DNA from 3 places in the Exiguobacterium sp. E17S genome. Region 1 is predicted to be linked to each of the others. Evidence: riboswitches for the same ligand, from Rfam matches in the RefSeq annotation. Region 1 holds a riboswitch; each other region holds the start of a gene.
What was found. Region 1 has a riboswitch for thiamine pyrophosphate ahead of tenA (thiaminase II). Riboswitches for the same ligand answer to the same signal wherever they lie in the genome.

Region 1 (10,975 bases):
AGGAGAATAATCGTTGCTGTCGCTGTACAGACGATCAACGTATCAAGGAATACACCAAGTGTTTGTAAAAAACCTTGTTTTGCTGGGTGAGAGACTTCAGCCGCTGCCGCAGCGTTCGGAGCAGACCCCATTCCCGCTTCGTTTGAGAACAATCCGCGTTTGACACCGAGTGAGATTGCAGCACCGACCGAGCCACCGAATGCTTGCTCGATTCCGAAGGCACTTTTGAAAATCATTGCGAACACACCAGGAAGTTCCGTCAGGTTCGTAACGACGACATAAAGAGCAGCAATCAAGTAGAGACCTGCCATGATAGGAACGATGATTGCAGAGAACTTCGCGACACGGTGGACACCACCAAAGATGACGAGTCCCGTCAAGACGACGAGTGCTGCGCCGACGACAGCTGTGTTGATACCGAACGCATTGTCAAAGGCAGCGGCAATCGTGTTTGATTGAACGGAGTTGAAGATAAGGCCGAACGTCACAGCAATCAAGATTGCAAAGACGATTCCGAGAGCTCGGTTCTTTAAGCCTTTTTCGATGTAGTAGGCAGGACCACCACGGTATGCGTTCGATTTCGTATCGCGTACTTTATAGACTTGAGCCAGTGTACTTTCGATGAGAGCCGTCGCGCCCCCTAAGAGAGCGACCATCCACATCCAGAAGACGGCACCTGGTCCGCCGAGTGTGACGGCAATCGTGACACCGGCAAGGTTACCCGTACCGATCCGTGTCGCCGCACCGATGAAGAATGACTGGAGAGAAGTGATGCTTTCTCCTTTATCGTCTGTTGTTTGTTCACTTTTATCGAGCGTGACGCGGAACATCTCTTTTAAGTAAGTGAATTGGATGAAGCCAGTTCGGATCGTGAAGTAGATCCCGCCGCCGATCAATACAGCGATTAATACATACGACCATAAAATGTTGTTGGCGTAATCGACACTTCCTTGAATGACTTGCTGAATGGCGTTCATGATGGTGTATTCCTCCCAAAGAATAATAAAAGCTATACGCTAAATTATACGAATTTTCAGACAATAAGCAACAACAAAATAAAATAAAATTTTAAAACTTAATAAAGTTAGCTAAATGTTAGGAGTTAAAAACATTGTAGGTGAACGAAAAAACTGCCACTCTCGGTATCGAGAGTGACAGGCAAGTAAAGCTAAATCATCCATACTGTAGCAATTGTTCGTATAGGTCATCGAGTTGCTGTTGGATGCTTTTAGAAACGGTATCGGTCGGTTTTTCACGTTTTGCTAATTTCTGTTCAAGCCGCTCGATCTGCACTTCTAACTCATGTTGTGACAAGCGTTTTGGTTTTTGAGGGGTTACGTGGAGTGAGGAAGACGTAGCGAACTCAGCACGCTTCTGTTGAGCATACGTATACGTACCATGATAACGCGTCAGACCATTTTCGAGCCACAGGATCTGCGGAAAAAGACGATTCAAGAAATAGCGGTCGTGTGAGACGGCAATCAATGTTCCAGAAAAATTCTCGAGTGCTTCTTCGAGTGTCTCTCTTGATTCAATATCGAGATGATTCGTCGGCTCGTCGAGAATTAATACATTGACCGACGAATGAACGAGGACGGCGAGTTGCAATCGCACACGTTCGCCTCCGCTCAGTGACAAAATGGACCGAAAGACAGTTGGTCCAAAGAACAGGAACCGGGCTAGGATATGGCGGGCTTCCGCTTCTGGAACGGCAATCCGGTCTCTAAACCAGTCGATTAACCGCGCGTCCTCCTCGAAATGGGCATGCTGGGACAGGTAACCGATCCGATTCGATGGTCCACGCGTGAGTGTGCCTGCCTCTGGTGATAATTCGTCAAGCAGCAGTGAGAGCAACGTCGATTTCCCGCTCCCATTCGTTCCGACGATCGCGATCCGATCCTGTGCCATGATCTCGAACGAGACGTCATCAAAAATGTGACGGGTTCCATAAGCAAACGAGAGTTCTTCAGCGCGAAAGACGACTTGGCTCGAGTGATCAGTGGAAGAGAAGGAGACATCAGCGGTTTTGGCTTCGAGTTGTGGTCGTTTAATCCGTTCGATCCGCTCGAGTGCCCGTTCCATCGATTTTGCTTTACGGAATAATTTCTCACTCGGTGGAGACGCTTCGTTTGCCCATTGCCGGAGTCGACGAATCGCTTCCTTCATTTTCTTTATTTTTTTCTGTTGCTCTTGGTAGGCGTGGAACTGTTCCATCAAGCGACGTTCTCGTTCGACGACGAACGCGCTGTAATTCCCTATATAGGTTGTCAGTTCACCGTCCTCGAGTTCAACGATCGAGGTGACGACGGCGTCTAAGAAGACCCGGTCGTGAGAGACGAGCAGGATGGTTCCTGTGTAGTCCCGTAAGAACTGCTCCAGCCATTCCACGGCAGCTAAATCAAGATGGTTCGTCGGTTCGTCAAGAATGAGCAGATTTGGCTCCATGAGTAACATGCGACCGAGACAAATCTTCGTCTGTTCACCACCGCTCAACTGGTGGAAAGGACGAGTGAGTAACGGACGAAGGTGTAACCCGTTCACCATGCGTTCGATTTTCGAGTCGAGTAGATAGCCATCCTTTTGTTCGAACGCATTCGTCGCTTCCGCATATCGTGCAAGTAACGCATCAAGATTCTCTGGTGCTGTCGCCATCATTTGCTCCAACTGCTGCATCCGAGAACGGATCGCGAGGATGTCTTCAAACGCTGTCCAAAGGACGTCGAGTCCGGTCATCGTCTCACTATATACAGGAAGTTGTTCCAAATAGCCGATCGTCAAACCGCTCTTTTGATAGATGACACCACCGTCCGGTTGCTCAAGGCGAGCAAGCAAGCGGAGTAATGTCGTCTTACCACTCCCGTTTCGTCCAATCAGACCGACACGGTCGTGTTCGTTTAAGAAGAGGGAAACATCCGCTAAGATCGTCTCGCCTCCGAATTGTTTTGTCAGGTGTTGAATGTCGCAAATCATCATATTCAATTGATCCTTTCGCGCGCATCAAAAAAGGAGAGCGCAAATAGCACTCTCCATCACGTGTGAAAGATGCGCTTTGCAGTATTTTTCATTCATGAAGTTCTTAAAAAAGGACAGACGGGTGCCTTAGAACGCCATTTCATGAAAAATCGCGCGCAACAGATACAATTGTTCCATCAACCAGTGTTTGCACGCGGCAAAGTCCATCTTTTCACACCACCTTTCGTTTCAGATACATCTAGTTTACTATTTTTTTGTCAGTTACGGAAGTCTGAATTATTTGAACACACCCGCGATTGAACTGAAGAAGTCACTGAGTCCATCAAATAATTTAGCGAAAAATCCTTTCGTTTCTTCTGAAGTTGCGAACGCGTGGATGTCTTGTCCCGCATTTTTCAATCCACTCTCGATTTGTCCCCAGTTGATGTTCGCTTGCTCCATTTGATTGAATAGATTCGTCAACCGGTCCATTTGTGCGTCAGACAACTGGATATTGTTGTTTTGAATGACTTGGACAATCAGGTTTTCGATCTCGACTTTGGTTTCCGGTTTTTGATTGGCGATCTCAGCCTTGATCTCATTCATTAAGTCAGCGACTTTATCCGTGCCGACCGTTTTTCCGACGTCTGATGTGACCGATAATTCTTGCTGTGCTAAATCCTTGCGTTCGTCACTTAACTTAATTCCCGTCTCAGCGGAAGTTTGATCGTACGCTTTCATGATTCCTGTCAGTGCCGATGTCCCGGTCACCTTGTAGGGAGAAGTGATCGTGATGTCGGCATCTTTGACACCCGCTGTGACGAGAGCGTTGAGATACATATCCTTCGTCACCCATGTGATGTTCTCCGTCGAGACGGAAAGTCCATCTCCTTTTTCCGTCAGTTCGATTTTAGCCGACGAATACATGTTGCCACCTTTTTGCGACTGTGGAATGTTTTTCCCGAGATATTTTTCTTCGTCAGCAGAGGTTGCGATGATCGGCGTGATGCCTTCCGGTGCATTGAGACGTGAAAGCACCCATGCTTTATCCTTTGCGCCGAGTGACTCCCCGAGTGTGACGATCGTCTTATCGACGACTTGTTCGGCGGATACGGCTGTTGGGAGTAATAAAGCAGAAGCGATAACGGCTGATGCCATGATTTTTGTTGGTGTATGCATAATGAAATCCTCCAATTTGTAAGTAACAGAATAAATTATAGTATCAGGTACTAAAGTTAGTGTACGAGAACGAAAGAAGTTCGGAATCGGTCTGTAGATGGAGACGGCATCCGTCTTCTGACACTCCATAGTATAGCGAAAAGAGGACAACTTGACTTCCATTTTCAGCATGCTATAGTGGATGGGAATCGAATAATGACCACTAGGGGAGTCGGTAGGCTGACTGAGACGAACGAAGACGTTCGGACCCTTTGAACCTGATTAAGTTCGTACTTACGGAGGGAAGTGGCGTCAAGTCTTGTTCTTCTTGCGCCATGCCCGTGTGTTTCGGGGTGGTGTTTTTTCGTTTCATACTAAACGAGGAGGATGAGATCATGACATTCACACAAGAAATCAAACAAGCGGCACAAGCGTATTGGAACAGTAGTTTTACGCACCCATTCGTTCAAGGAATCGGGGAGGGGACGTTACCACTCTCGAAATTTCGGCATTATGTCATGCAGGATGCCTATTACTTAAAACACTTTGCGAAGATTCAAGCGAAGGCAGCGTCAAAAGCGGACGACTTCGCGACGATCGCGACACTTGCCGAACATGCTACTTCGACTTACGAGGCAGAACTGAGCTTACATCAATCATTTTTTAAGCCGCTCGGTATTACGGCAGCAGACCTTGAAGCATTTGAACCGGCACCGACAGCATATGCGTACGTCTCGCACATGCATCATGCGAGTGAAGGAACGCTTGGTGAGACGATTGCTGCCATCTTGCCATGTTACTGGTTGTATTATGAAATCGGGCAACAATTACTGACGTGTACACCGGAAGAAAAAATCTATCAGCAATGGATCGACACGTATAGCTCGGAATGGTTCGAAAAGGTCGTCTTTGAACAGATTGCACGGCTTGATGCGCTGGCGGAGCAAGCGAGCCCAGCGGAACGCGAGCGAATGAAACGTCATTTCGTGACGAGTTGTTACTATGAGTTACTCTTCTGGCATATGGGGTGGACGGAAGAGACGTTTGCGTCAGTTTACGAAACGATTCCAGCACGAGCGGTATCTTCTTGAATCGCTAGATGGTAGAATTAGGAATACCATTTAGTGAGAGTAGGGATTGGAATGGAAATCGTCGTGATCGCACTTGTGATCAGTGCAGCATATGCTGTACAACGAATGCTTGGTAGAGTCAAAGTAAGATTTATTGGATACATCATTCCGATATTAATCGTGTTATCCGGTATATCCGCTTCGACACGTAACTTTAAGGTAGCGTATAGCATGGGGAGCTACATTTCTGCTGTTCTTGTCATCGTCGTCTATGCACTACTGACTTATTGGTTATACCGCGTTTACCATCGTGCGAAAGAAGAAGCTGAATATCCGTATCAATCGTTAAAAGACCGAGGCATCCTGTAAAGGAGCTTCGGTCTTTTGGTGTATCACGTCATCATTTTTTCCAGTTTTTAAAGCCGTCACCGAATTCGAGATGCAGTTGATCGGTAAAGACACCGTTCTGAAAGACCGGCACATCAACCGGTAAAGTGCCTTGCGGTTTGAACGTTCCGAAGATTGCTCGGATACCTGCAGGCAGGTTCGGTCCCGCTGATTTCAGATTGCCTGCTTCGGAGTCTGGTCCGTTCGGGTCGCCTTTGAAACCATAGACGAGGACGTGTGCCGGTGCGTCCGGTTGAACGGCGACATCGTATGGGTTACGGAGACTGAGCAGGACGGATGGTGTATCCGTTTGTTTCGCATAGCGGAAGATCGAAGCCGGAATCGCTTGTTCTGGTGCAGTAGGGAGTAGTTTAGCACTCGTGTTGACGTTGGAACCGACGATGATGTAATCTGCTGCATCGAGTTGCGCCCGTAATGTCGGGTTTTGGTCGAGCGGTAGCGTAGTAGCCGAGTAATTCGCTGTCGTCACGTGCCAGTTCCGGTTCTTCGGTAAGGAAGCGATCGTCTTTTTCATGCTGTCCGTCTGATCCGCCGCCGGAGCGATCACAAGAACGTTGGCATTCTTTTTCGGTTTGAATGGTAACGTCCGCTGATCATTTTTCACGAGTGTGACCGCGGCTTCCGTCATCGCGCGTTCTTTTGCTTTATGCTCGGGACTGCCGACGATTTGGTTCGAGTGCGCGATTTTTTCAGCTAGGGATGTCGTGTCAGTCGTACCGTTCCAAATCCCACGCTCTGCTTTTAGCGTCAAGATTCGTTCAACCGATTGATCAATTCGTTTCTCTGAAAGGCGACCGTCTTTGACTGCTGCGATCACATCCTTGAAAATCTGATCGAGCTTTGTGACATCTTGCTCGGAACGAAGGATCGTCGGCATGAGCGCGATGTCGACTCCAGCGTCAAACGTCTTTAAGACGGCTTCTGATTCCGTGAAGTTGTCGGCGATCGCCTGCATGTTCAACGCGTCTGTGATGACGATGCCATCGTAGCCAAGTTTTTCGCGCAGTACGCCCGTGATGACATCATCCGATAACGTCGCAGGTAACGGGAAGGTACCATTTGTCGACGTGACGACTTCAGGTTCGATTTGCGGCATCCCGATGTGTCCTGTCATGATCATATCGATGTCTTCAGCAATAGCTCGCTTGAACGGTACGAGCTCGACTTGTTCTAGCTCCTGCAGGGATCGGTCAACGACCGGTAAGCCATAGTGGGAATCGGTCGCCGTATCGCCGTGACCCGGGAAGTGTTTGGCGGTCGCCGCGACACCTTCAGACTGAATTCCCTTCATTAGAGCGGAACCGAGTGTGCCGACGAGCTCCGGATCACTCGAGAACGAGCGGACACCAATGACAGGATTTCCAGGATTGCTGTTGACATCAAGAACCGGACCAAAGTTGACATTGATGCCGAGCGCACGCAGTTCGGAACCGATGATATGACCGGCATCATTGGCATATGTGCTACTACGGGTCGCACCTAACGCCATGTTGCCAGGTAAGTTCGTCCCTGTTCCGAGCCGAGTAACGATTCCACCTTCTTGGTCGATCGTGACGAAGAGCGGAATATCGTTGCTAGCATCTTGTTTGACGACTTCTTGCAGATCATGAACGAGTTTCGTCGTCTGTTCGGTTTCGCTGACGTTCTCAGCAAACAAGATGACGCCGCCTAAATCATAGCGATCGATGATGTTCGCGACTTCTGGGGCAAGCGACGTATGATTGCTGCCATTCCACTGTCGGAAGTCCGGCATGATCATCTGCCCGATTTTTTGTTCGAGTGTCATGGTGTCGATTTTGTGACTGATCCGATCGGCTGAAGATCCTGCCTCTGCCATGACAGGTAAACTACTTGAGACGAGTACTGCTGCGAGTCCGGCTGTTAACGTGAACTGTCCGATTTTTTTCATGATGTACGTCCTCCTTTAGTCAAACCGTGACTGGAATTCTTTTCAATACGGACAGTATAGCAAGGGGGTTGTTTAAACAATGTTTTATTTGTAAACGATTTCAAATTGAAATAAAATTCAATAAAAAGTGATTCCCCTGAAGAGGAATCACTTTCAAGTAAATTCGATCGATTGATTAGCTATAGCGTTCCACGATGCTTGTCAGCTGACGTTCGACGAAAGATTGATCTTGCAATTCACTATTGGACAGACGAAGTTTGATCATTGACTCATCCGCACCAGCCATTTCACTGAACAATGATCCGAGACTGTGCGCACGACGATCGACTTGGACGATTAAATCAATCCCAGACCCGTCTTGAAGCATGATGATTTCGATCTCATCCAGTTTATGAGCGTAGTGTGTATTGCGAGCTGAATATTCAAGCTCCTGAGCAATCGGTAAATCTTTCCGGAATCGTCCAGGTAATTTTTCCGTATCGGCTTTTTTCAATCGGAAGCCAAGTGACTCCATCGCATCTAAGACTGTTGCTTGGTAGCGGTTTGCTTCGACGATGACAGCGTCACGGTCCGATGGATCGACGGCTTGAGCGATGTCGAGTCCCGTCTCGATCCACGATTTCGATTGACTGACGGAGAGTGGTGTATTCAGCGGGACGCGTAATGTAAAGGGAATTTCCCGCTCGACACCCGCTTCAATCGTGAACTTCGCTTCATTTAAGGCAAATCGGTCGAGCGTAAAGGTCGTAAACGTCGTGCTATCATTGACTTCTTGTTTGTACTGCGTGTTGAATTCAAGATAAATTCGATCGATTTCTTGATCGACGTTTCCACCTTTGATATGGACGACACCGTGAATTTGACCGCCTGGTTCACAGCGGTCATCCGTCAAGCGTGTATCGACCGTAGCGGCACCGATTCCGATTTGTGAGAGAATTTTTTTGAACATGATGCATTCCTCCTTTTGATTACGTACGAATGATGAAGCGTGTAAACTTGTCGAACAGGTACGAATTTGCTACAGTTTCGAAAGAACATCAGAAAAGGACGGGACGACTAGTGGAACTACATGAATTAAAAGCGAGTCTTGCCTCGCAAATCACGCAAGGAACACTGATCCATGCAACGATAAGTAATCCGCGTCAAAAATCAAATGATCTCCGACGAATCAAGGTAAAACCGATTCTATTAAGAGATACGGTGATGATGCAGGTAGAGTTTCAATTTGAACGCGTTATGAAGCATGAAAATATTTTAATTGACGATTTCGTCGGACGACTCGATGACTGGTTCACGGAATTCCGTCAATTCTTATTCCGTTTTGAAGAAGAAGAATGGCAATTCCAGCTCTCGAAAAAGATGAAAGTCGCGATCAAGACATCCAAAAAGGAGCCGATGAAAGCTCTCTTGTCGCATGACCGGAAAAAAACCTATCTATTAGAAGACGGTGTGCCGGTTCCGTTTCTGATTCGCTTAGGCGTCATGACGGAAGCGGGTCAGGTCAAAAAACAGAAGTACGATAAGTTTAAACAAATCAATCGTTTCCTTGAATTCGTCGAGGATAGCATCGCTGCCTTACCAAAAGGAAAAAAACTCCGGATCTTGGACTTTGGCTGCGGGAAGTCGTATTTGACGTTCGCTCTCTATCATTATCTAAAAGTCGTCAAAGGATTCGACCTCGAAGTGACAGGTCTTGATCTAAAGAAAGAAGTCATCGAAGAATGTACACAAATTGCGCGTGATCTGGATTATACCGATCTAACATTCCGTGTCGGAGACGTTCATGATTACACAGGGGAGACGGAAGTCGACCTGATGGTGACACTTCACGCTTGTGATGTCGCAACTGACGTCGCACTCGCGCGAGCTGTTGACTGGAATGCATCGGTCATCCTGAGCGTACCGTGCTGTCAAAAGGAATTGAACCGTCAACTGGACTGTTCGCCACTCGATGTCATGCTCCAGCATGGGCTGATCAAAGAAAAATTCGCGTCACTGGCGACAGACTCGATTCGTGCCGAGTTGTTGACGCTCGTTGGATACGAAGCGCAGTTGCTCGAATTCATCGATCTCGAGCACACACCGAAGAACATCTTGATTCGAGCATACAAACAAAACAAGCGACCAACGGAAGAAAAAATCGACCGCTACATCGCGTTCCGTGATTTGTTGCATGCCCGACCATTTTTAGAAACTGAATTAAGCGACAGACTTGGACAGATTTCATCGAAACTCGTACAATAAGAAGGAGAACGAATCAAAGGAGGCAATATGATGGATTTCCAAATGTATTTTGAAGATGTCGTCCAAACAGCCCGCAAAGAAGCGCAAGCTGCTGGATTTGAAGAATTAACGACGCCTGAGAGCGTAGATGAAGCAATGAAACGCGAAGGGCTAACACTTGTCCTTGTCAATTCAGTATGTGGATGTGCTGGCGGGATCGCCCGTCCCGCTGCAGCGTACGTCAATCGGAAAGAGGGCATCAAGCCCGATCATTTCGTCACAGTATTCGCTGGTCAAGATCGCGAAGCGACAGACCGTGCGCGTGAATACTTCGAAGGTTATCCACCTTCATCTCCATCATTGCATTAATGCAAGATGGAAACATCCTCTCAATGGTCGAGCGGTTCGACATCGAATCGTTCACGGCAGAAGAAGTCGTCGACAAACTTGAATCATTGATTGAAATCTACGCATAAGCAAAGAAGACTCCTGATAAAGGGGTCTTTTTTTGTGCATTCATGAGATTAAAATAATAAATTTCAATATTGAAAGCGTTTGCAAAATTGTATAAAAAGTCATTTATGCATGATTTATGAATAGAAAGTCAAAAAAATTTATATATTTATGCTTTACAGTGAATAAATATTCGTATATCCTAAAAGCAATAGAACAGGTCAGGCTTTTCGGTATTGAATTGGACATACACATAAGTCATACTATTGTTAAAGTTCTGACAATTGAGCGTTGGAAGGGGAAAACTCGAATGAAAAAATTATTAGCAACGGCAATGGCAGGCATTCTGGCAGTCACGATGGCAGCATGTGGCGCGTCGGAAGAATCAACAGGTGGATCAAGCAAAAGCGATAAAGTATTGACGATGGGAACGTCAGCGGATTACTTCCCATTTGAATACATCGATACGAAAAAAGGAGAGGACATCGTCGGGTTCGACGTTGCGATCGCCAAGGAAGTCACGAAAAATCTCGGGTATGACTTAAAAATCGAAGACATGGAATTCGGAAGCCTACTCGGTGCCCTCAGCTCAGGTCGTGTCGATTTCGTCATGGCGGGCATGACACCGACAGAAGAGCGTAAGAAAAATGCTGACTTCACGGACATCTACTTCGAATCAAAAAACTTAGTCATGACGAAGGATAAAGCGATTAGTTCGGAAGACGAACTCAAAGGCAAAAAAATCGGTGTCCAGCTTGGTTCGATCCAAGAGGGACTCGCAAAAGATCGCTTCAAAGATAGC
Region 2 (10,975 bases), on a different contig from region 1:
ATCATGACGGAATAGATGCCGCCGACAGAGTAATCTTCGGGTGCATCGCTCGCTTTCGACGCGCACGTTTTTTGGATGACGATTCGTTCCTTCGCTGACAAGGTTCTTGGACCTTGATCACTAAATTGTCCTCCATCATATAGTTGTGATAAGTAATCCCATTTAAAATTCGGCGCATCACTTTGACAACCGCTTAATACTAGCGTTGCACCGAGTGTTAGTCCGATCCAGTAACGTTTGTTCATTGATTAAGCACCTCACTAAGTGCTTCACTGGTCGTACCTGACAGCTTCGCACCGTTCTTTGATCCTTTTTTAACGACATAGATTTCAAGTTTTTTGGCGCGTTTGCGTTCGAATAGCTCGAACATTTGGCTTTTCCCTTCGCGCATCAACGTTAATTTTTTCTGCTTTAGTTTTGTGCCTTGTGGTTCCATGACGTCGGTCTCTTTTAATTCCTGAGCGATTTTTTTCGCTAGTTTATCCGGTATTGCTGAGACGAACTTATAATCGCTATCGATGAGCTGTTTCGGTGATTGATGGATGAAACCGACATAATCGCTTGTGGATGCTTGAAGGAATCCATAATCGTAATTCACTGGTTTTGTGTAGGTTTTATTAAAACGCAAATATATCGATGTTTCTTGGACGACTTTTCCGTCCTCTTGTTTCCGAACGGTTGCGAACTGGACAGTCTGACCTGTCGCAATCGTATCCGGCAGTTGCTTTCGCTCAATCTGATAGGCTTGTCCATTCATATATTCTTGAATCGTCGAAGGGAATCCGACACGGTCACCACTGAACATCAGCTCGATCGACGATTGTTGGACACCACCATCCGGACTAGCGCGAAAAGCTAAATTCAATTCGGAACCGGATAGTGACTCGGTCGTCTCAAAGAGTGTTTGTTCTTTATCTTTGCCTTTCTCTTTCATGTAGACGACGAGTTGTCCTTCCGGTGGCAAAGATAGTTGATAGGACGGGAAAAGGTACCGTCCGAGCTCTTTTACTTCTTTACGATCTTCGTTTTCCTGTTTTTGTTGATCTGTCACTTCTTTTGGAACGGGTCCAAAGCGAACGACTGTCGATTTAGCTTTAACCGGTTGTTTTGACCAATCGACGAATGGATAATCACTACGCTTGATCTGATGGACCGCATAATCCGCATGGCGAATCGGCTGACACGCCAGATAGTCCTTTTTTTCGTCTGACAGGAAACGGACGTGTTGGAACTCACGCCCTTGGATACTCGGAGGCAGGAAGTATAAGTCAAATCCTTCGTGTTGCACATATCGATCAGGTAAGTGCTTCATGTCTGGTTTTTGCTGGCAAACCTTCAACAAAGCAGCGGTTTGTTTTTTCGGGAGATCCGGTATCTCTTGCCCATCAAAGGTAGTCGAAATACCGCCCCAGTAATTAACATCGTATGTAAGGTCTAAGTATTGTTCTTTACCGCATCCGGCAAGTAAGACTACGCCTGCGAGAATACCCGTATGTATATAGCGTCTCATGAAAAACCTCCTTTATCCTAGTGACTATATTTTACCATAATTTCTAGAATAGACAGAATTTTCTATAATGCTTTAACATTAAGATGTTTGATATCTCTTGACTCGGGAATAATAGATGCATGCACAGTCAATCTATTTTTATGGGGGTTTTATGATGGGTACATTCATTCAAGCAGTTGATGGCACGAAAATTTATGTCGAGGATGTCGGATCGGGTCAACCGGTCGTCTTTTTACACGGCTGGCCGGCAAACAACAATATGTTCGAGTATCAAAAGAATCTGCTCGTCGAAGAAGGGTACCGTTACGTCGGGATCGATTATCGCGGTTATGGCAAATCAGATGCGCCGGCAACGGGATACGATTATAAGACGATGGCGTCCGACATTAATGAAGTCATCGAACAGTTGAAATTAACGAATGTCACGTTGCTCGGCTTCTCGATGGGAGGAGGAATCGCCTTGTCCTATCTCTTGCAATACGGGGATTCAAAAGTTAGTAAACTTGTCCTCGCAGGAGCTGCGGCACCTGTGTTTACGCAACGCGACGGTTATCCATACGGGATGACGAAAGAAGAAGTCGATGCGTTGATCGCCGACACGAAACAAGATCGTCCGTCGATGCTCAAAGGATTCGGGGAAATCTTCTTTGCGAAGGAGCATCCAGAACCACTTCAACAATGGTTCCATGGTCTTAGCATCGCCGCTTCGTCCCACGGTACGATTCAGTCAGCAATCGCATTACGTGATGAAGACTTACGTGGAAAACTCGAGAACATCAAAGTCGATACGTTGATCATCCACGGTAAAAAAGACCAAGTCTGTCCGTTCGAGTTCGCGGAAGAAATGCAAAAGGGAATCCCACATGCACGACTTGAAGTCTTCGAAGAGAGTGGGCACGGTATGTTGCTTGATGAACAAGAGAAGTTCAACGAAACGTTACTCTCGTACGTTAAAGGAAATCAAACCGTCTAATCCAACAAGCCATGGACACCCGTCCATGGCTTGTTTTTGTGTACAGAAAAAAGCGTGCGCCGGCGCACACTTTTAAGGGCGATACTTCCGCATGAACCGTTGATCGATCCAGCGCTTCAGGTACCAACCGAACGGGTGAGTCGAATACTGATTGCCATACATTGAAACTGCATGACGTGGTCCCATCGATAAAATCGTCAAATAGTTCGTTTGCGGACGATAGGTTTGCAGTGCCTCTTCCTGGACGTACCGTAAGAGGTTTGCCAGTAAGATCGGTGCTTGCCGGACAGCTGTGACGCCATTCTTCGGAATATCGGGATAAGCGACGAGGGTCGCTGCGTCACCCGCAGCAAACAGACTCGGATGATCGAGCGCTTGCAACTGTTCATTGACAAGTAGAAATCCGTCTTCCGTATAGAGCTTACTGTCCGCAAACAATGCTGGAGCTTTCGCACCTGTCAAGCGGATGATCGCATCTGACTCGATTGGTGGATGATGTGAAAAGCGGAGAGGAGACGCCTCGTTCAGTGGCCGTTCTCGAATCCAATATACATCGAGTTCTTGTAAGCGTCTCGCAATCGCTTCTGCTGCGGGGTGTCCTGAAAGTAACTCGGGATCCGTGATCAGTGTGATCGGTACACCCGCTACTTTTAAGGACGCCGCCATCTCGACAGCCGCTGCACCGCTTCCAATCACGACTGGACACTTTGCTTGTTGCAGTCGCTTTAATGTATCCGGTAACCGGTAGTTCGGTTTGATCGATAATCGTGTCGTATCTTCCGCCCAATCGAACGAGCCGATATTCGTCGAGACGACGTCATAGGTGTAACGCCTGCCGGATGCACCGAAGACGACTTTTTCAACGGGGTCGATTTTGATGACGGTCTCTTCGATGAACTGTTTATCATTGGCGCGACACAATGCGGCGACGTCGATACGGATCTCATCGATATCGTACGTTCCGTCAGCAAGTCCGGAGTACATGCCCGAGTAATATTGGTACGTCGAGGCATTTAAAATCAGCCACTCGACGTCTTCTGTTGGTCCATTGGTAATGCAATGCAGGTGAGCGTGTCCTGCACCAATCAAGAGGATTCGTTTCATGTCGTTCTCCTTCAATCTGTCTTGCTAGAATGTACCCGGATACGGGTGGCGGTAATCATAGCCAAAAGACAAGACTGATGAACAGGAGGATGACCACGAGGTAGATAATATCCTGGCGCTGAACGACTGGCACTTCATAATATGTCCGCTCTGCTGAAAAATGACGGGCTTCGAAAGCGATTGCCATCCGTTCTGCCCGCTGGATCGATCGCGAGAAGAGCGGTAAGCCGATTGATAGGAACGCATCACCAGGAAAGCGACTGTGCACGTTTCGAATCATTCGGACTTGCCGCAAGACGCGGACTTCTTCGACCAGTTGTGGCAGAAAGCGGATCCCGGCAAGGAACCCATACGCGAAGCGAGGGGACACCTTTGCCTGGTGAATCAAGCTCATCACGAACCGGGTCGCATCGGTCGTCGTGACGAAAGCGAAACTTAAGCAGACGAACGTCGCCATCCGTAAGGCAAGTAACCAGCCATGTACGACACTTTCCGACGTGACATGAAACCAACCGAACGACCAGAGCGTGTTCGTACCTTTGCCAAACGCCGCCATCATCCAGAACGTCAATAAGAATAATAGACTGTAAGGTGCGAGCCGTTTCAAGAAATCGACAGGACTCCATCCGGAGAGGAGTAGCAAGGCGATAGCAAAACTCAGGAACACCAACGTCTTGATCCAGTCGTTCGTTGCAATTAAGGCAAACATGATCAAAAACAATCCGCTCCCCTTGATGACAGGATTGAGTTTAGCGAACGGTGACGCGTTCGTCTGCATGGCGCTTCACCTCCTGGAATTGGTAAGAAAGTGGACGTTGCAGCTGACAGCGTTCGAGTAACGGAACGTCAGCGAATAACTCGCTCGGACGTCCGTCAAAAGCAATCCGCCCTTGCTCCATGACGAGGACACGATCCGCGTATCGGGCGACGAGTTCCATATCGTGTGTTGCCATGACGAGCGTCGTTCCGTTTTGTTGTTCCGTCAACAACTGTTCCATGAGCCGCCGTGTCGTCAATCCATCCTGTCCGAACGTCGGTTCATCGAGCAACAACAAATCCTTCGTCTGCCCTAGCATCGTCGCAACGCTGAGTCGTCGTTGTTGCCCTGTACTAAGCGCAAGCGGTGACTGCTGTTTGACGGATGCGAGTTCCAGCCGTTCGAGTAATGTTGTGCGCTCGTCACTCGTCGCTGCCCGGTGACTCCAGTCGATTTCTGCTTCGACCGTCAGTTTGAGAAACTGCAGATCCGGTTGTTGGAAGACATAGCCGACGTGCTCATAAAAGCGTCGCCGGGAGTAACGCTGAGCCGGACGTTCCTGGAACCGATATGTTCCTTGATGCGAGAGCAACCGACCGAGTGTTGCAAGTAATGTACTTTTCCCGGAGCCGTTTGCTCCGAGCAGCATCACCCATTCTCCTGTCTGCAGGGAAAATGTCGCATCGGTCAGCGGGTAAGGGGCTTTCGTCGATAATGCAGCGACGTGCAACAAGGGAATGCCGGCTGTAGCGACTGGAGGAAGCACGTGAAGTCGCGCTGCTTGTGGTCCATCTATGGGTAGCGTCTCTAACGTGTACGGATACAAAGAAGGAACAGCGATGCCTTTCGATTGAAGCTCTGTATAAGCCTGCGAGAACAAATCCTGCGGATGCGCCGTCGCAGTAATCGTTCCGTTCTCAAGTAAGACAACCTGATCGATGTACGGTAAACAGACATCGAGTTGGTGCTCGATCAAGACGATCGTTAAATCGTGTTCTTTCTGAATCCGAAAGATCAACGCCATCAGCTCGTGTTGTCCGATTGGATCAATCTGGGCTGTTGGTTCATCGAGTAATAAGATCGCCGGCTCGAGCGCTAGGACCGCGGCGAGCGCGAGGCGCTGTTTCATCCCCCCGGATAGACTCGCGATCGGTGTCGAGAAGGGGAGAGGGAGACCGACGAGTGCAAGTAAGCGTTCAATTCGTTCCTCCATCTCCGCACGTGGAATCGACCGGTTTTCTAAACTAAAAGCGATTTCGCGTCCGATCGTTTCCATGCAGAATTGTTCTTCTGGATTTTGAAATAAGACTCCGACCGAACCGGACCGGGTAACGGTACCAGTCTGTTCGACTTCAATCGTCTCCGGTGTCAGTCCGGCTAGGGCATGAAGCAGTGTCGTCTTGCCACTCCCACTGCGTCCAAGCAAAAGGGTCGTTCCTTGTTCGATCGTCAGCGATACATGATCGAGCACCGATTTCATCTGACCCGGATAGCGGATGCTGAGATCGTCGACAGTAATCATGCGACTTCCCGTTTCGCACGTCCTGCCGCAAACCCGTTCAAGACACCGGTCGCAACAAGGCGACGGACGAGAATCGCTGCAAGCAAACCGCCGAGTAATGCACCACTGATCAATTGTAAACCTGTTGTCGCAAGCAACGTCGTCGTCGTGTAGTAACCGAATCCGTTCGCGATCAAACTATAGACAATGCTACCAATTGCGGCTCCAACACCCGATAACATCAATGTCCAGGTGTCATAACGGTGATAACGCGTCATCGCAAAGACGAGTTCCGCACCAAGCCCTTGGCAGACCCCGATGAGAAGAGCCGATAAACCAAAGTGACTACCCGTGAACAGCTCGACGGCTGCCGCGACGATTTCCGCGATGAGAGCAGCACCTGGTTTTTGAATGATTGCTGCGACGAGCGGGCTCGCGATGATCCAGATCCCAAACATCCAGTTGGCACCGACTGGTCCGAAGATTGCAGACATCGGTAACCAGAGTGTTGACCAACCGAGATAGATGACGCCGCAAGCGACGGCGAGCATCATCATGACCATGATTTCTTTCATTTTCCAGTGTTGCATCGTGTTCGTCCTCCTTTAAGTGGGGGAGACACCAAAAAAGACCGCCCTCCGTAAAAAGAGAGCGGTCCTCAGAAAAACTGCGCGCAGCAGGAGTCATTGGATGTGATCGCTCCACTTTCCTACGCTAGTATGAACTAGATCAGGTTCGAAGGGTCCGAAGTGAATCGTCTCAGCCAAATGGGCTCCCCTAGTGGATATGGTAATAGATGATACGCTGTTCACTTTAGGCAATCTTCTGTCTATTGTCAAGACACAAAAAAACGATACGCCACGAAGGGCGTATCGATAAACGACTTATTTGTTATCTTCGTTCTCTTCTTTTGCTTCTTCTGAAGACTCTTCCGTAGCTTCCGCTTCGTTGTCTTCGCCAGCTTCCGCTTGTGCCTCAGCTTCTGCTTCTTCGATTTCCTCAAGCTCTTGTTCGAGCGTTGATTCGACGACAGCTGCGACTTGAATGTCGCCTTCTGTGACGATACGGAAATCTTTTTGTTCCGGAAGATCAGCTACAGAGATTGAATCGCCGATTTCGAGGTTTGTGACGTCGACTTCGACGTTCTCTGGTAATTTATCTGGTGTTGCTGCGACTGTTACTTTAAAGAGTGTCTGTGATAGGAATCCACCGACTTTCGCGCCAGCTGCTTCCCCGACGAGTACGACGTCTGCTTCGACTTCTGTCTCTTCATCCATTTTAACGGCGATGAATTCAACGTGATCGACAGTTGGTGTGAAGACATCCATATCACGACGGTTGATCAAGACGTTAATATTTTTACCGTCGAGTTTCAGTGAAATCAAGACGTTCTCACCGTTTTCTCGAACGATTTTAAGCAATTCTTTTTCTTCAAATGCGATTGGTGTACTTTCCACTTTGTAACCATACACGACACCAAGAGCTTTTCCTTCATGACGTAATTGTTTACGGAGTGAGCGTGGACGTACCTCGCGTTTTTCGGCTGTTAATTTAACTGACATGTTCATTTCCCCCTTGAATTTGGTATAGCCCTCAAAAGGTAATGAATGTAGGAGCAGGACAAGTCCTGAACAATATGAAACATGCTAAGACAATCGGTTTCAGACTCTTTTGAATCTGACGCTTTCGTGACTTTGCATTTCTCTCCCAGGTCATTACGCTGATATTGAGAAACATGTGTGAGTAAGTCACCGGTTTGATGCGGTGCTAGTGAGTTTATACCCCTATGTTTTAAATCCTTAAACCTCTATTTTTTATTTTTTAAAGTCGAAAGACCTCCAAACCGCTTGAAATCAAGGGTTAAGAGGTCTTTCATTTTTTCATTTTTTATGGTGATGCGTTGGTTTTCACGGACTAATACACGGATGAGACGTTCGATGTGCCGCATCGTCGTCTGTCCCATCGTTGAGATTTGGAGCCATTGATTATGGACGAGATAGTCGCTTTCATATTGAACATGATAGCCCTGGATCCGGAGAGCGTCTCCTAAAGCGGTTGCCGACGGATGGACGATCGTCAGAATTCCCGGCGCTTGTGCTTCTTGCGTCGCAAGCAGGTTGAAACCAGTCGCCCGAACGGCCTGTTCGAGATAAGTCATCTTGATGGCGGCTTGATCGAGATCAAGGGCATCGAGCGCTGCCTGACAAGCAAGCAACAAGTTCGATGAGCCGGAAAAGGCGACGCCTTCCGCATAGAGTCCGAGATCCAGATAACGTGGAATTCGTGGAGAAGGTAGGATGCTGTCTGTATGACCGATGAACGCAAGACCCGGTAAACCACCAATTGCTTTTCCGGAGACGGTCGTGACGAATTTGCAACCAGCGTATGAGAAACGTCCGGTTCCGACGGCGCTGATCGCATCGACGATGAGTGCGGTTCGTTGATCTAATAGCACTTTTACCGCATCGAAATCGTAGAGGACGCCCGTTGACGTCTCACAGTGCGTCAACCAGATCCAGTCGTATTCCGTTTGATGCAGTTGACTCGCGAGTTGTTCCAAGTCGATCGGGTGACCGGGTGGAAGCGAGTGGACATCAAAGGACTTCCCAGCTCGTGCCGCGTGATCAATCAAGCGTTGACCGAACTCACCACCGTTTAGGATCAACCCATGTCCACTCAGTTGTTGTGCGACGATATCGTTGGCGAGCGTACCACTGCCGACAGCCATCGAGACATGTGGCAAATCCAGCAACTGACATATCCGACCACGTAAATCTTGATCGAGCTGGCGCATCGAAGCCGTCCGATGCGGGCGCGGTGCTTGTTGCGCCGCTTGGCGGACTGTTGGTGCAACCTCGACCGGACCGGCTAGAAAATGCAGAGGACGTAAAACGTCCGCGATGACGGACCGTTCGTATGTTGCGCGCGACAACAACATCGGTACGAACTGGGCGTCGCCACTACCGAGCGTTGCTGCGATTGGTGTGAAGCCGAACCGCGCATATAGTTTAGCTTCCCGTGTCGTACCACTGATATAGACATGATCAATCGTTTCCCGCTCCAAGTAGACCATCAAAAAGCGCATCAATTGCATGAACGTACGACTATTGCGGTATTCGGGACGAACGCTGAGTAAACGGATTTCCGCCGGGTCCGTCAGTGTCTCATCTAACGTCACGCCTTTTTCTTCAAGTGAAAAAGGACGATGCTTTCGAATGGCAATCATCGCGACGAGTCGATCGTCTTCCTTGCCGATCAGATAAGTATTTTGATCATGAAACCGATCAATCCGTTTCCGTTCGGTGTTTGGTTGATGTTGCGGAATCTCTTCCGTGAAGGTGAGGTAGTTCAGTTCATGGATTGCTTCCGCGTCCGAAGCGGTGGCAATGGAAAAGTCGATCATGAGACGTCCTCCTTATGTAATGACTGGCTTGTGAAGTGCATCATGAGCCCACAGGACAAGTAGACTTACGGCAACGGTACACAAGATATTGATGGTTCCCGCGTCAAAGTAGACGGGGAGTAACGGGAGCAGAACAACCGGAATCAGCCCCGCTTTGACGCTATCTTTCGTTACGAGATAAGATAGACCGAGTATGCCTAGTCCGGCAAGATATGCCCACGGCGTGATGGCGAAGACGATGCCGGAAAATACGGCATACCCTTTACCGCCGCGTCGCGGATGAAACAACGGAAACAAGTGACCGATGAGCACGGCAAGAGCAACGGGATAAAATGCGTCTGTGATCTGTAGTGCAAGAACCGTCTTTGCGGCATCAAACAGATACACGAATAAAAAAGCCGGGAGCCCACCGGCACGATGGGCGTTGCGGGCACCGATGTTTCCGGAACCGACCTGAGCCAAATCGGTACGACTGACGTACTTCCAGAGCGTACCGCCAAGAATACTGCCGATAAGGTAACCAAGCAGGAGATCAAGGATCACCGATGTTCCTCCTTTGTTTCTACGAGATGAACGAGTTCTTTGACGGTCAAGGCATCACTGTCTGGAGCCGTCAGGACGGCATCGACCATCTGGGCTTTTCGATCTTGTAATTCCGTCATCTTTTCTTCGATCGTCCCGCGTGTCAGCAATTTGATGACCGTCACGTCAGATTGTTGTCCAAGCCGGTGGGCACGATCGGCAGCTTGCTGTTCGACGGCCGGATTCCACCAGCTGTCAAAGAGGATGACGGTATCAGCAGACGCGAGATTCAGTCCCGTTCCGCCGGCTTTCAGGGAAATCAAGAAGAGATCGACTTCACCGTCATTGAATCGATCGCATAATGCCACTCGGTCTTCGAGTGGTGTCTCACCCGTCAACAGGAAGTGGGGGAGGTGACGTTGCGCGAGATCCGAGCGAATGCGTTCGAGCATTTGTGTATACTGCGAGAAAATCAAGATCCGCTTTCCGGCGGCCCGTTTTTCGGCAATCAATGTGAGTAGACGCGTTCGTTTTGTTGCTTCCGCTGTATATCCCTCAACGAATAACCCTGGATCGTTGCAAATTTGCCGCAAACGCGTTAACCCAGCCAGTAACTTCAAACGATCTTCGCGTTTCGTTTCGTCTAAGTGTTGCAGCGTCTCGAGTTGCAGTTTGGCAAGATACGACGCATATAAGCGTTTTTGGTTCGGACCGAGCTCGACATAATGATGCTCGATCTGTTTCTTTGGTAAATCCTGTAAGACATCTTGTTTCTCACGCCGTAATAAGAACGGTTGGATGAACTGTTGCATGTCATCAAACGACCATTTCTCAAACGTCATTAGATCCGGCAGTAGCTCTGGAAACAGGACATGGAAGATCGACCAGATATCACGCGGACGATTCTCGAGTGGTGTTCCCGTTAAGGCGAAACGGCGTTTTGCTTGCAGATGCCGCAGTTGACTGACCGTTTGTGACTGCGGATTCTTCAAGTGCTGGGCTTCATCAAAGAAGACGACGTCATATACAGGGTGGCGACGGACGTCGGTCCGAAGCGTCGTATAGGAGACGATCGTTACCGTATCGTCAGGTAAGTGCTCCAGTTCGCGGAGTCGGCTAGTTTGAGAACCGGTGACGACATGAACCGGTCGATCGGGTAAAAAGCGCTTCAGTTCCGCTTCCCAGTTGCGGAGCAGTGACGCCGG
Region 3 (10,975 bases), on a different contig from region 1:
CGGCTAAAGCTGGCAACAGGTTATGCATCGCTCCAGCAAATGTGATCGTATCCGGATGTGGTACGACTAACGCAATGGAGAACAGTGCCATATTGGCGATGACGTGATCAAATCCAGAAGCAAAGAATACTGCGACGAGTACCATCATCATCATGATCTGCGCCAACTCATTCTTCATGTTCTTTGGAATGAAAATCGCTAAACAGACCATCCAGTTACAGAAGATAGCACGTGTGAAGATTTCCCACGTCGTATGGTGGATCTTCGTTTCTGAGACAGAAAATAACCAGTTGTTCATACCAAGCTCTTGGATGATTCCTGTTTGAGAAAAGAGTAGCGCAAACGCCAATCCGCCAAGTCCATTTCCGATTAGACAGATCAACCAGACCTTCATCGTATCCATCTTCGTCGTATAGCCGCGCATCGTCGCCGTCGTGAAATACATCGTATTCCCTGTGAACAGCTCTGCCCCACCATAAACGATTAGGACGAGTGCCACTCCGAAGGTCAGTCCACCGACAAGCGTCGCAACAGGTGACTCCGCCATATATAGACCGTTAATTGCTTTTAAAGTAAAAATGATTGCAAATCCAATGAAAATTCCCGCTAACATGGCACGAACTAAGTACTCGAGAGGACGCATTTGTAGCATGCGCGTCGACTTGATTGCTTTATTCCGTAATCCTTCTAATGCTTCTACCTCGTTCATCGTAGAAACCTCTCTTTCTTTTGTTCAACACTTCACAATGTTTGTTCATTTATTATCATACTTCCATCTTAAAAGATGTTCAAGTATTGAATAGACCTGTTTTATCGTTTTTATAAAAGAACGAGATGTAAACGATATCATTGTGTCGAGATTGTGAAAAATGCCTTTTCTTGCTTTATACAACTAATTAGTTTGGATCTGTAGTCGTGATGCGAAGCGTTCAAAGAAGGTGTTTCGTCTTGAGGCATCGAGCACATAACCATCAATGACGACACGATTAAAGCGTCTAGAAGAGGAAGTAGCTCGTTCGATATCGGTCGGAGTGTAGGCGTCGAATGTTTTCCGGTCCATCGTAAAATCTGCATCTGAATACGGATCCGTGTAGTGAATTTCGAGATCGGTCAAATCAGGAATCGTTGAAAATAAAACAAGCGTATGATGCATCAGAATTTTAGATAACCGAGCCTTTAAAAAATCCTGATTCACCTGTAGTGTCCCGGTATCGGTACCAATCCAAGCTTGTCGCTCTTTTCCTGTCACTTCATAGGCAAGACGTAACGATTCTCCTTCGACATCTACCTGTTTTAATTCTGATGAGAACGGAAGTTGTTCGGCTAATTGACGAACCGCTACCGTATTCATCATCGAGGCACCCACTTGTCTCGCTACAAGATCACCATCATGCCAAATGGATGATTGATTTTTTTCATTGGGTTGTTCGAAAAGACGAATCCCAACTAGTATTCCTAAGCAGATACAACCAAGAATCCATAACATTTTCTTCATTTTCATCACCTTCCTAAAAAAACATACCCTTTTTCATCTTTTTTCATAAGAAGGGTTGAAATTTTATGCATATGAGCGTACTCTTGCATGCAGATACTCACAGAAGGAGGAGCATGAGGTCACTCATCATATTGCCATGACTACAACACACCCACAGAAAAAGAGAGTTGAAAAAATCAGTTTCTTAATCATTGGTACGTTGCTGTATTCCCTTTACATCAGCCTACTACTATCTCCAAATGATATCGGATCAGGCGGTATCATGGGGATCACGCTCATTATTCAAGAGCTCTTCCACACGCCAATCGGATTAACGCAATTGCTCTTAAACATTCCCCTCTTCCTTTTAGGTTTCCGTTTCCTACGCAAACGATTCATGTTCTTATCTGGAATTATTGTCATTGCTTCTTCCTTTTTAATTGACTGGATCCCGACTCAAATCGTTCCGGAATCTCTAAACGATCCGCTCGTCGCTTCCATCTTTGCTGGTCTAGTCTCTGGTCTTGCAATGGCATTGATCTTCTTCGGTGGTGCTTCAACTGGAGGACTTGATATTCTTGGAAAGTTTTTCTTTGCTCGTTTTCATAACTGGCCACTTCCTCGTATATTTCTGATGCAAGATCTTGTCATTTACATCCTTGTATGGTGGGTATTCGATCTTAAACACGTTATGTATGCTCTCATCATGAGCTTTGTTCGTGCGAAAGCCCTTCAGACGGTTTACAGTTTCTATTCTGCTTCTAAGCAATGTATCATCATTTGTGAGAAAGCAGATGAAATCAATGAAGTCATTACAAAAGAACTCGGTCGTGGTGTCACGATTCTCGATGCACGTGGAGGATACTCCAACCGAACGAAAAAAATGGTCTATGTCGTCGTTCAAAATAACGAAATCGTCCGTTTGCAAGAAATCGTCTCTTCTGTCGAGCCGAATGCATTCGTTACATTTTCGGAAATCCATACTGTTTTTGGCAATTACAAAGAACATTCGTATTCGTTTTAACACCAAGCGCAGCTTAGCTGTGCTTTTTTCATCTTTTTAAAACAGCTTCTCGTATTGCATCATCTTTCCTGCTTTTTTATTAGTATTATTCAGTTTTTCAGTCATTATCCCTATTCAAAAAATAGACAGGCTTCACTTTTTTTACGATAGTAGTTAAGCTTATGACATGTCTTTTATTTAAAGGAATGATTGCATGCACTCTCTTTGGCGTCAGCGTATTCTGCTGATTTTCTTGATCAGCTTATTCGCCTCTATCCCGATCATCTATGCTTTATCCGGTTATCGGACGATTGCAACGATGACCGAGCAAATGAAGGATCATGATATACCGTTAATCAATCAGGTAGATCAGTTGGTCGAACACAATCGAGATCGTGCCAATGCGGTTCGTGGTCTCTTATTGTATGAAGATAATCGTTATATCGAACAATATTACTTTTCAACGTCTAAAATCCATGATTTGCGCAATAGTCTGAACCAATCGTCGACTACTCCAGGGACGATTAAGGATCTCCTTCGCCGCAACAATGTCTGGGAGTCTGAAATTGAACGCGTGTTTGTCGTCTATGAACGTCAAAGTCCAACAGCCGCAAAACGTCTTGCTAGACAATCGACTCAGACGACTCAAACGATTCTCGAAGACTTATCCCGTGTGAAAGATGATTTGTATAAAACGCTTCAAGGCAAATTACAACAATCAGATACTTTAATCGCTACATATAAATGGATGTGTCTCGCTCTCTCCATCCTGTCCTTTTTATTGATTAGTGCCACGGTCTTTTTCTTCCACCACTTCGCTCCAAAAGGATCAGAACAATCGTCTTTAGAATAAACGAAAAGCGCAGCTAAAGCTGCGCTTTTCGTTTATTCTAAAGACTCATTCAGGCATTGCTTTTCCCTCTTGTACATGTTCCATCGCCATATGTACAAGCGATGACACATGATGGTCATCCAGGGAATAATAGACGACTTTACCGTCTTTTCGAAACTTGACGAGTCCTTGTTTCAACAAAGATCGAAGATGATGCGACGCTGTCGCGATCGAACAGTCGACAGAGGCCGAGACATCACAAACGCATAGTTCTTCTTCGATCGTCAGCGCATAAACGATTCGCAGTCGTGTCGCATCCGAAAGAATCTTAAATAGCTTTCCGATTTCAAGCGTCGGAATCGTATCAACGATATGTCCGATTTCAGACGCACGTTGTTCATCAATCGCAATCGTTTCACAACGGGGAATGTCCATGTCCGTCACCTCGTTTCTACTTATATTGCACCATGAGAAACGGGACATTGCAAGTTCAGCGCATTCGTCTGCGAATGAGCCAAAACACGAACCATCCTCCTACGTAATCTCCGATATCCCAGACAATTCGATTTTGATCGACAGCGCGTACGCCGATGTCAATGATTTTCGTGCTTTCTAATCGGTTCGTATAACGTTGACGAAGCCGAGTCGGAATCGGTAGACGAAGAAGTGCCCGGTAATAAATATCTAAATGAGTATGTCCCCAAATTTCCGTCGCAATCGAGCTCGTTTTAATATACAACGGACGTTTGTAGCGTCTTTCATACTTTTCTTTCAATAAAAGGGCCATCTCATAAGATATACGATTAGGATGTGGAAATAAGACTTTTCCTAGATGGTAGATCCCCTGATTATCGACTCGAATGATTTGTGGTTCTAACCGATATCGAATCCAATAGCCGCGAAAACGGATCGTCTGCCATTTCAATACAATCACCTCTGAACGGATTATACCCTGTTCTGAAGTGATTGATGCCATTCACGCACAGCATCTGTCATTTGCTGCGCAGCGAGTTGCCGATCTTCTTTAGCGAAAATTTCTGAGATGACGGCATACCCTTCCAACGGGATGGGCAGAGAGGAGACATTCGTTGCTGTGATTCCACCAATACCGATTAGAGGTAATCGTACAGCTTCCCGAATCGCCTGAAGCATCGTATGCGACATGGAATCAGCGTCCGCTTTGGATGACGTCGCAAATAGAGACCCCACGCCTAAATAAGATGCTCCGTCTCGTTCTGCTTCAATCGCTTGTGCAACGGTTGCTACCGACACACCAATCACGGCATCTGGTAAAAGGCGACGTGCTGCGGTTAAAGGAATGTCTTCTTGTCCGATATGCAAACCTGCTCCGACGAGTAACGCGATATCAATCCGATCATTGATGATCAAAGGAATGTCGTGTCGATCCGTGAGTGCTTTCAACCGAACTGCCTGATCGAAGAATTCCTTTCCTTGCGCTGTTTTTTCCCGTAATTGCACGATCGTTGCACCACCTAAAATGGCTTCCTCAACGACCGTCTCGATCGCGACTCCAGGATGGTACCGACGATCCGTCACTGCATAGATGGAGTAATCAATTGACACGTTCTGTCACCTCCACCAGATCTTGCACCGTCATGAGGCTGATGGCATTGAACAACTCTCGTTTAAAATCACCAAGACCTTGCGCGGAGGCTGCTTGTTCTCCTGCTTTTCCCATGACGAATGTCCCGTGGACAGCCGCCTCAAATGTCGTATATCCTGCACCGAGGAAGCTCGCAATCAAGGAGGCCGTCATGCAGCCCGTACCCGTGATGTCTCCCAAACGTGGTGTTCCTACATGTAATTCCATTTCACGCGTTCCATCCGTGATGTAGTCGTTCGGACCTGTCACGACGAGGACAGATTGGTGTTTGCGAGCAAATGCACGAATGCTTTCTCGATCCATCATTGCATCTCCCGCAGCATCGACTCCCTTAGTTCGCCCATCTTCCCCAAGTAACGTCTTGATTTCAGAAGCATTTCCTTTAATGACCGTACACCCGAGATCAATGAGTTCTTTAGAAAAGGCAGTACGTAATGTCGTTGCCCCTGCTCCAACTGGATCAAGAACGATCGGGACATTCAAACGTCCCGCTTCACGTGCTGCGAGTCGTTGAGCTGCTTGCATGTCTGCATCGATCGTACCAATGTTTAAGACAAGAGCTTGCGCGAGTCTAACCATCTCTTCTACTTCACGAATGTCTTCCGCCATGACGGGTGATGCTCCAACAGCGAGTGTGACGTTCGCGCAGTCGTTGATCGTAACTGTGTTCGTCAGATGGTGAATGAGTGGTTTGTGTTCAAGAATAGTCGTAAACATGTGTATCCCTCCAAAGTGAGTGAAAATGATGTGTCGGTCCAATACCTTGTCCGAGAGCAAATCCATGACGAATTGCCTCCGTGACATAGCTCTTTGCCTGTCTTACGCTATCTGTTAAATCTTCTCCAAGCGCCATCCGTGCTGCAATCGCTGCAGATAAGGTACAACCAGTTCCATGAGTATGTTGATTGTCTAACCGTTCCGATGTGAAACGATGTTCCACTTCCCCATCAAACAACAAATCCGTTGCAGCTCCTGAGAGATGTCCACCTTTTAGTAATACTGCCCCTGTCTGTGTAGCCAATTGATGCATCGCCAGTCGCATTTCCTCTAGATTGGTCACTGATCGTCCTGTTAACCGCTCCGCTTCCGGTAAATTCGGTGTAACGAGTGTCGCAAGCGGCAGAAGTTCTGAAATCAATGCTTGTTCAGCTTCCGTCCGCAATAGGGCATGACCACCTTTAGCGACCATGACGGGATCTAATATGATCGGAACTGTCTGTTTGCGGAGATGTGTAGCAATGACACGAATCGTCTGCGCATTCGAGACCATTCCGATTTTGATCGCATCGACACGAATGTCTGAAAAAATCGACGTTAACTGGGCATCTACGATTTCTGGGGATAACTCTTCCACCGCTTGAACACCCAACGTATTTTGCGCCGTGACGGCTGTCAGGACGCTCATTCCATAAACGCCTAAAGCTGAAAATGTTTTTAAATCTGCTTGAATCCCAGCTCCACCACCGGAGTCGGATCCTGCAATCGTCAGTACGTGTTTCATGTTCTTTTCACCTTCCCATCGAGCAATGTAAGGGAGTCGTGACCGACAAAAAAAGCGTCGACCGCTGTAAAAAAGCAGTCGACGCTATACGAAAGCGTTATACACGCATTCCGGTATCCGTTCGGCTCAACTTTCCTACGCTGGTATTATCCAGTTCAGGTAATAGGGTCGAAAACAGATTGGTTTTCCTCTCAGCCGGATTCCTCCAGCTCCCCTAGTTGCTCAAGTATTCGTTTCGCCTTAACTGTAGCATAGAGAAGAAAAAAAAACGAGCCGAAGCCCGTTTTGATTACAGATATGCCAATGGATTGACTGCATTCAGAGGAGAAGAAGCACTGTATTGATAGCCTCCGACATGTAGTTCGAAATGTAAGTGTGGTCCTGTTGAATTCCCTGTACTACCAAGTGTCCCGACTTGTTGACCTTGAGAGACCGTTTGTCCTGCACGAACCGATAATGAACTCATATGTGCGTAGACAGTCGTGTACACTTGTCCATCGAGGAAGTGAGAAATCATGACATGATTGCCGTAAGGTCCACCACCTGATGCTGTAATGACCGTTCCAGCTGCTGCAGCGACGATTGGAGACCCGACCGAACCACTGAAATCAACACCGTTGTGGAACGTATAACCGTTCGCGCCGCTTGCTGGTCCGAATCCTTGCGACACTCCACCAGAAGATGGTCGAACGAATTTCCCTCCACTCGAAACAACGGGCGGGGCAACAGAATCAGTTGACTCCGAACTCTTACCTACTTGTTTTGCTGTTTGAGCATTCGCTTTAGCGGCTTTTTCGGCTGCCGCTTTCTCCGCTGCTGCTTTTTCAGCCGCTGCTTTAGCGGCTGCCTTCGCTGCCGCAATTGCACGTTCTTGCGCTTCGAGAGTCGCTTGAAGTTCTTTTGCGTCTAACAGTTCTGTCGTGAACTTCGTCTTCCCTTTTCGTAATTTCTTCAGCGTGGCACTACGTTCTTTCATTTGAAGCTTTAACGCTTTCTTTTGTTCAAGCAATACTTTCTTTTCTTGCATTTGCTCCGCTTTTTTCTCAACGAGCGCTTGTTTTGCTTCTGCTAATTTTTGTTGCGTTGCGATGTAATCCGAAATCATTTTATCGTCTTGCTCAGCGATTTTTTTCCCCGCCATGACACGGCTGAATAAATCACCTAAATCCTTCGATCCAAAAATGACTTCTTCCCATTTAATCGAGTTTCCATCGTTCTCTTGGAAAACACGCAAACGATCACCGAGTAGTTCTTCCTGTTTCTGTAACATTTCTTCGTAACGGACGATGTCTGCCTTTAACTCATCGATTCGAACGTTCAACTGTTCGATTTGTTTATTTTTTTCAGAGACTTGGAAAATCTTTTCGTTGATTGCTGCGTCAATTTGATTGATTTGACGTTGCTCTTTTGAGATTTTAGCTTCTTGTTTTTTGATCGCTTTTTCAAGTTTACGTTGTTCAGCGGCATTTTCAGCCTTTTTTTCTTTAATGGTCGCTGCTGCGATCGGTTGCGTTCCTGTTATAAGTAATGCTCCTAAAACAATGGTAGAAATTAGTTTTTTTAGCATATATCGTTTTCCTCACTTATGTTTTTTTCATATTTTATTATAGTATTCAAGTTTCTCTCATATCTGAAATAGATTATAGCACCGTAATCGTTTCAAAAAAATTTCATTTACATTTCAAATGAAAACGGTTTTTTGTAATATATGATTTGTTTTTTGAAAATGACAAAAAAAAAAGAACCGTTGCATATGCAACGATTCTTTACGATTAAAACATCGACATTGGATTGACTGAGTTAGCTGGACCTGTTGCACTGTAGCTGTATCCACCAACGTGAATTTCGAAGTGTAAGTGTGGACCTGTTGAGTTTCCTGTGCTACCACGTGTACCGATTTGTTGACCTTGGCTGACACGTTGACCTGCACTAGCGTTCAATGAACTCATATGTGCATAGACTGTCGTATATGTCTTCCCGTTCAATTGGTGAGCGATCATGATGTGATTTCCGTAAGGTCCGCCACCTGATGCTGTAATGACTGTACCAGTTGCAGCTGCCACGATTGGCGTGCCAACTGGACCACCGAAGTCAATCCCGTTATGGAACGTATAACCGTTCTCTCCGCCTGCAGAACCATACCCTTGTGTCACAGCACCAGCAGTTGGATGAATGAAGAGTCCGCCTGATGATGGTGACGGTTTAGGTGTCGCAGGAGCTGACGGCGCTGGAGCAGGCGCAGCTGGTGCTGGTGTAGATGGTTTTGGTGCCGATTGTTTCGTCGAACCAGAAGGTTTTGCCGATTGTGCCGCTTTCTCTTGTGCTGCTTGCTGAGCTGCTGCTTCTTTAGCGGCTTGCTCTTCTGCTGCTTTTTGTGCTGCTGCTTGCGCTGCTTCAGCCTCTGCTCTTGCTTTCGCTTCACGTGCCGCCTGAGCTTGACGTTCTTTTTCGATTCGAGCTTCACGTTCACGCGCTGCTTTTTCAGCTGCAATCGCTTTTTCTTGCGCAATCAAAATTTGTTGGACTTCTTTTGCATCCATCAATTGTGTTTCGAACTTTTCTTTTTTCTTACGTAGTTCTTTTAAGCGTTTGTTCCGCTCTTTTAATTGTGATTCAAGGTCCGCTTGTTGACGTTTTAATTCTTGTTTCTCAACGACCAACTGCGCTTTCTTTTCTTTTACTTCTTGTTGCGCATCCGCTAATTGCTTTTGCGTATTTTGGTAATCCGTGATCATTTTATCATCTTGTTTTGAAATGGATTTCCCTGCCATGACACGGCTTACGAGGTCACCAACGTTTTTAGCGCCAAAGATGACTTCCTCCCATTTAATCGAGTTTCCATCATTCTCTTGCATGACACGAAGACGATCACCAAGTAGTTTTTCTTGGCGTTTTAGTTTCGCTTTATATTTCTCGATTTCTTTTCCAAGTTCAACGATTTCACGTTCTGTCGCTTTGATTTGACGATCTTTTGCTTCGACAGCAAAGATTTTTTCGTTCAAAGCTTCGTCTAGTCGATTGACTTCTTGTTGTGTTTTAGAGATTTTTTGACCTTCTTGATTAACAGAAGACTCTAAGTTTTTTGCTTTTTAGCATTGTCTTGTTGCTGTTGTTCGTTTTTGGCTTTCTGTTCACTTAAATCGTCAGCTGCTGCAAAATGAGGTGCTGATGAAAGAACCAGTGCGGAAACGATGAGCGACGCGAACGTTTTTTTCATGTAGTATTCCCTCTTTTTCTGTAGTGTATGTTTTATGATTTATCGTAGAGTATTTGAGTTAAATTTAAATTCTGTAATAGTTTTTCTTTTTTATAAGAACGTTTTTGATTATAGCATTCATTCCTCTTCCATAATATTTCAGTGATATTTCATTTTAAATAAATCTTTCCTCTTCTATGTAATAGAAACATTTGGAAGGTAACTCATCGTTGCAACTTTGAAGTGTTTTTGGGAAACTGAAGCGAATAGAAGGAGGATATCATATGAAATTAGACCACACTGGAATTGCTGTTCGCGACATGCAGGAAGCCATTTCATTTTATACAAACGTACTTGGAGGAACTTTAACAAAAGAGTACTCGAATCCTGCGCCTGGTGTCGCTTCCAATATTGCGGTCATCGAGTTCGATGATGCGCACATCGAGTTGTTAACGCCAACAAGTCCGGATAGTCCGATCGCACGTTTTTTAAAACAACGCGGGAAAGGTGTCCATCACATTGCTTATCGTGTAGAGGATTTAGATCAAGCGATTGAAGAAGCAAAACAACAAGGATTAACATTTTTAGAAGATACGTATCGAACGACGCCGTTCGGGCGACGACTGATTTATATGAATCCCCGGCATTCACACGGCGTCATTACAGAACTCTGTGACTATCCAGAAAATCTATAAAAAATCAGCACTGCGATAGCGCAGTGCTGATTTTTCGTTTCATGGTATTAGCCGAGTTTAGCTACGATTTCCCGATTGAACGCAGGAATGTCATCTGGTTGACGACTTGAGACGAAATTATCGTCGACGACGACTTCTTCATCTGCAAAGTCCACACCAGCATTTTCTAAATCGATTCGAATCGATTTATAACCTGTCATTTTTCTTCCTTTGACGATTTTTGCATTAATCATCAATTGTGGTCCATGGCAGATCGAGAAAATCGGTTTTTTCGACATATCGAATTCTTCAACGAATGAGACGAAACGCTCGTCTTCCCGTAATAGATCCGGTGAAAATCCGCCTGGAATCAGGAGAGCATCGTAGTCTGCTGCTGAAGTCTCATCAATCGAGAGATCAACATTTACTTTTGCCTCTTCCTGCTTCCCAACGAGTTCTGCACCTTTTTTGGAACCAATGACAGTGATTTCATGCCCTGCTTCTTTTAATGCATCAACCGGTCCTGTGAATTCTACATCTTCAAAATGATCGGCGAGTACAACGGCTACTTTTTTAGACATGTGATTCATCCCCCAAGTTGTTTGATTTAGATTGGATCTTCTCCGCGATCTCGTGGAGAAACCGTATCATCTGGCATTTCGTCTTTTCCT

Region 2: linked by a shared signal. The riboswitch ahead of AC3B4V_RS11810 (ECF transporter S component) and the one ahead of tenA (thiaminase II) in region 1 are both predicted to bind thiamine pyrophosphate.
Region 3: linked by a shared signal. The riboswitch ahead of thiD (bifunctional hydroxymethylpyrimidine kinase/phosphomethylpyrimidine kinase) and the one ahead of tenA (thiaminase II) in region 1 are both predicted to bind thiamine pyrophosphate.

Annotation. Positions count from the first base shown of each region.
Region 1 is NZ_JBYLRU010000001.1:276,304-287,278, forward strand. Features, by position in the region: gene AC3B4V_RS01425 (alanine/glycine:cation symporter family protein) at 1-977, opposite strand, end outside; gene abc-f (ribosomal protection-like ABC-F family protein) at 1,174-2,973, opposite strand; gene AC3B4V_RS01435 (DUF1002 domain-containing protein) at 3,250-4,131, opposite strand; TPP riboswitch at 4,326-4,432, shown strand; gene tenA (thiaminase II) at 4,506-5,201, shown strand; gene AC3B4V_RS01445 (hypothetical protein) at 5,253-5,549, shown strand; gene AC3B4V_RS01450 (glycoside hydrolase family 3 protein) at 5,581-7,497, opposite strand; gene AC3B4V_RS01455 (sporulation protein) at 7,673-8,446, opposite strand; gene AC3B4V_RS01460 (class I SAM-dependent methyltransferase) at 8,557-9,741, shown strand; partial or broken gene AC3B4V_RS01465 (BrxA/BrxB family bacilliredoxin) at 9,769-10,196, shown strand; gene AC3B4V_RS01470 (transporter substrate-binding domain-containing protein) at 10,484-10,975, shown strand, end outside.
Region 2 is NZ_JBYLRU010000003.1:150,318-161,292, forward strand. Features, by position in the region: gene AC3B4V_RS11780 (hypothetical protein) at 1-245, opposite strand, end outside; gene AC3B4V_RS11785 (hypothetical protein) at 242-1,510, opposite strand; gene AC3B4V_RS11790 (alpha/beta fold hydrolase) at 1,665-2,483, shown strand; gene AC3B4V_RS11795 (NAD(P)/FAD-dependent oxidoreductase) at 2,556-3,587, opposite strand; gene AC3B4V_RS11800 (energy-coupling factor transporter transmembrane component T family protein) at 3,643-4,365, opposite strand; gene AC3B4V_RS11805 (ABC transporter ATP-binding protein) at 4,337-5,866, opposite strand; gene AC3B4V_RS11810 (ECF transporter S component) at 5,863-6,435, opposite strand; TPP riboswitch at 6,535-6,634, opposite strand; gene AC3B4V_RS11815 (50S ribosomal protein L25/general stress protein Ctc) at 6,730-7,407, opposite strand; gene AC3B4V_RS11820 (GNAT family N-acetyltransferase) at 7,653-9,248, opposite strand; gene AC3B4V_RS11825 (glycerol-3-phosphate acyltransferase) at 9,261-9,791, opposite strand; gene AC3B4V_RS11830 (DEAD/DEAH box helicase) at 9,788-10,975, opposite strand, start outside.
Region 3 is NZ_JBYLRU010000005.1:31,887-42,861, forward strand. Features, by position in the region: gene AC3B4V_RS13785 (formate/nitrite transporter family protein) at 1-709, opposite strand, end outside; gene AC3B4V_RS13790 (hypothetical protein) at 893-1,495, opposite strand; gene AC3B4V_RS13795 (YitT family protein) at 1,632-2,498, shown strand; gene AC3B4V_RS13800 (CHASE3 domain-containing protein) at 2,692-3,330, shown strand; gene AC3B4V_RS13805 (ArsR/SmtB family transcription factor) at 3,376-3,744, opposite strand; gene AC3B4V_RS13810 (hypothetical protein) at 3,800-4,048, opposite strand; gene thiE (thiamine phosphate synthase) at 4,255-4,893, opposite strand; gene thiM (hydroxyethylthiazole kinase) at 4,883-5,650, opposite strand; gene thiD (bifunctional hydroxymethylpyrimidine kinase/phosphomethylpyrimidine kinase) at 5,631-6,434, opposite strand; TPP riboswitch at 6,550-6,660, opposite strand; gene AC3B4V_RS13830 (murein hydrolase activator EnvC family protein) at 6,724-8,001, opposite strand; gene AC3B4V_RS13835 (peptidoglycan DD-metalloendopeptidase family protein) at 8,207-9,436, opposite strand; gene AC3B4V_RS13840 (hypothetical protein) at 9,508-9,651, opposite strand; gene mce (methylmalonyl-CoA epimerase) at 9,915-10,325, shown strand; gene AC3B4V_RS13850 (type 1 glutamine amidotransferase domain-containing protein) at 10,373-10,885, opposite strand; gene AC3B4V_RS13855 (hypothetical protein) at 10,912-10,975, opposite strand, start outside.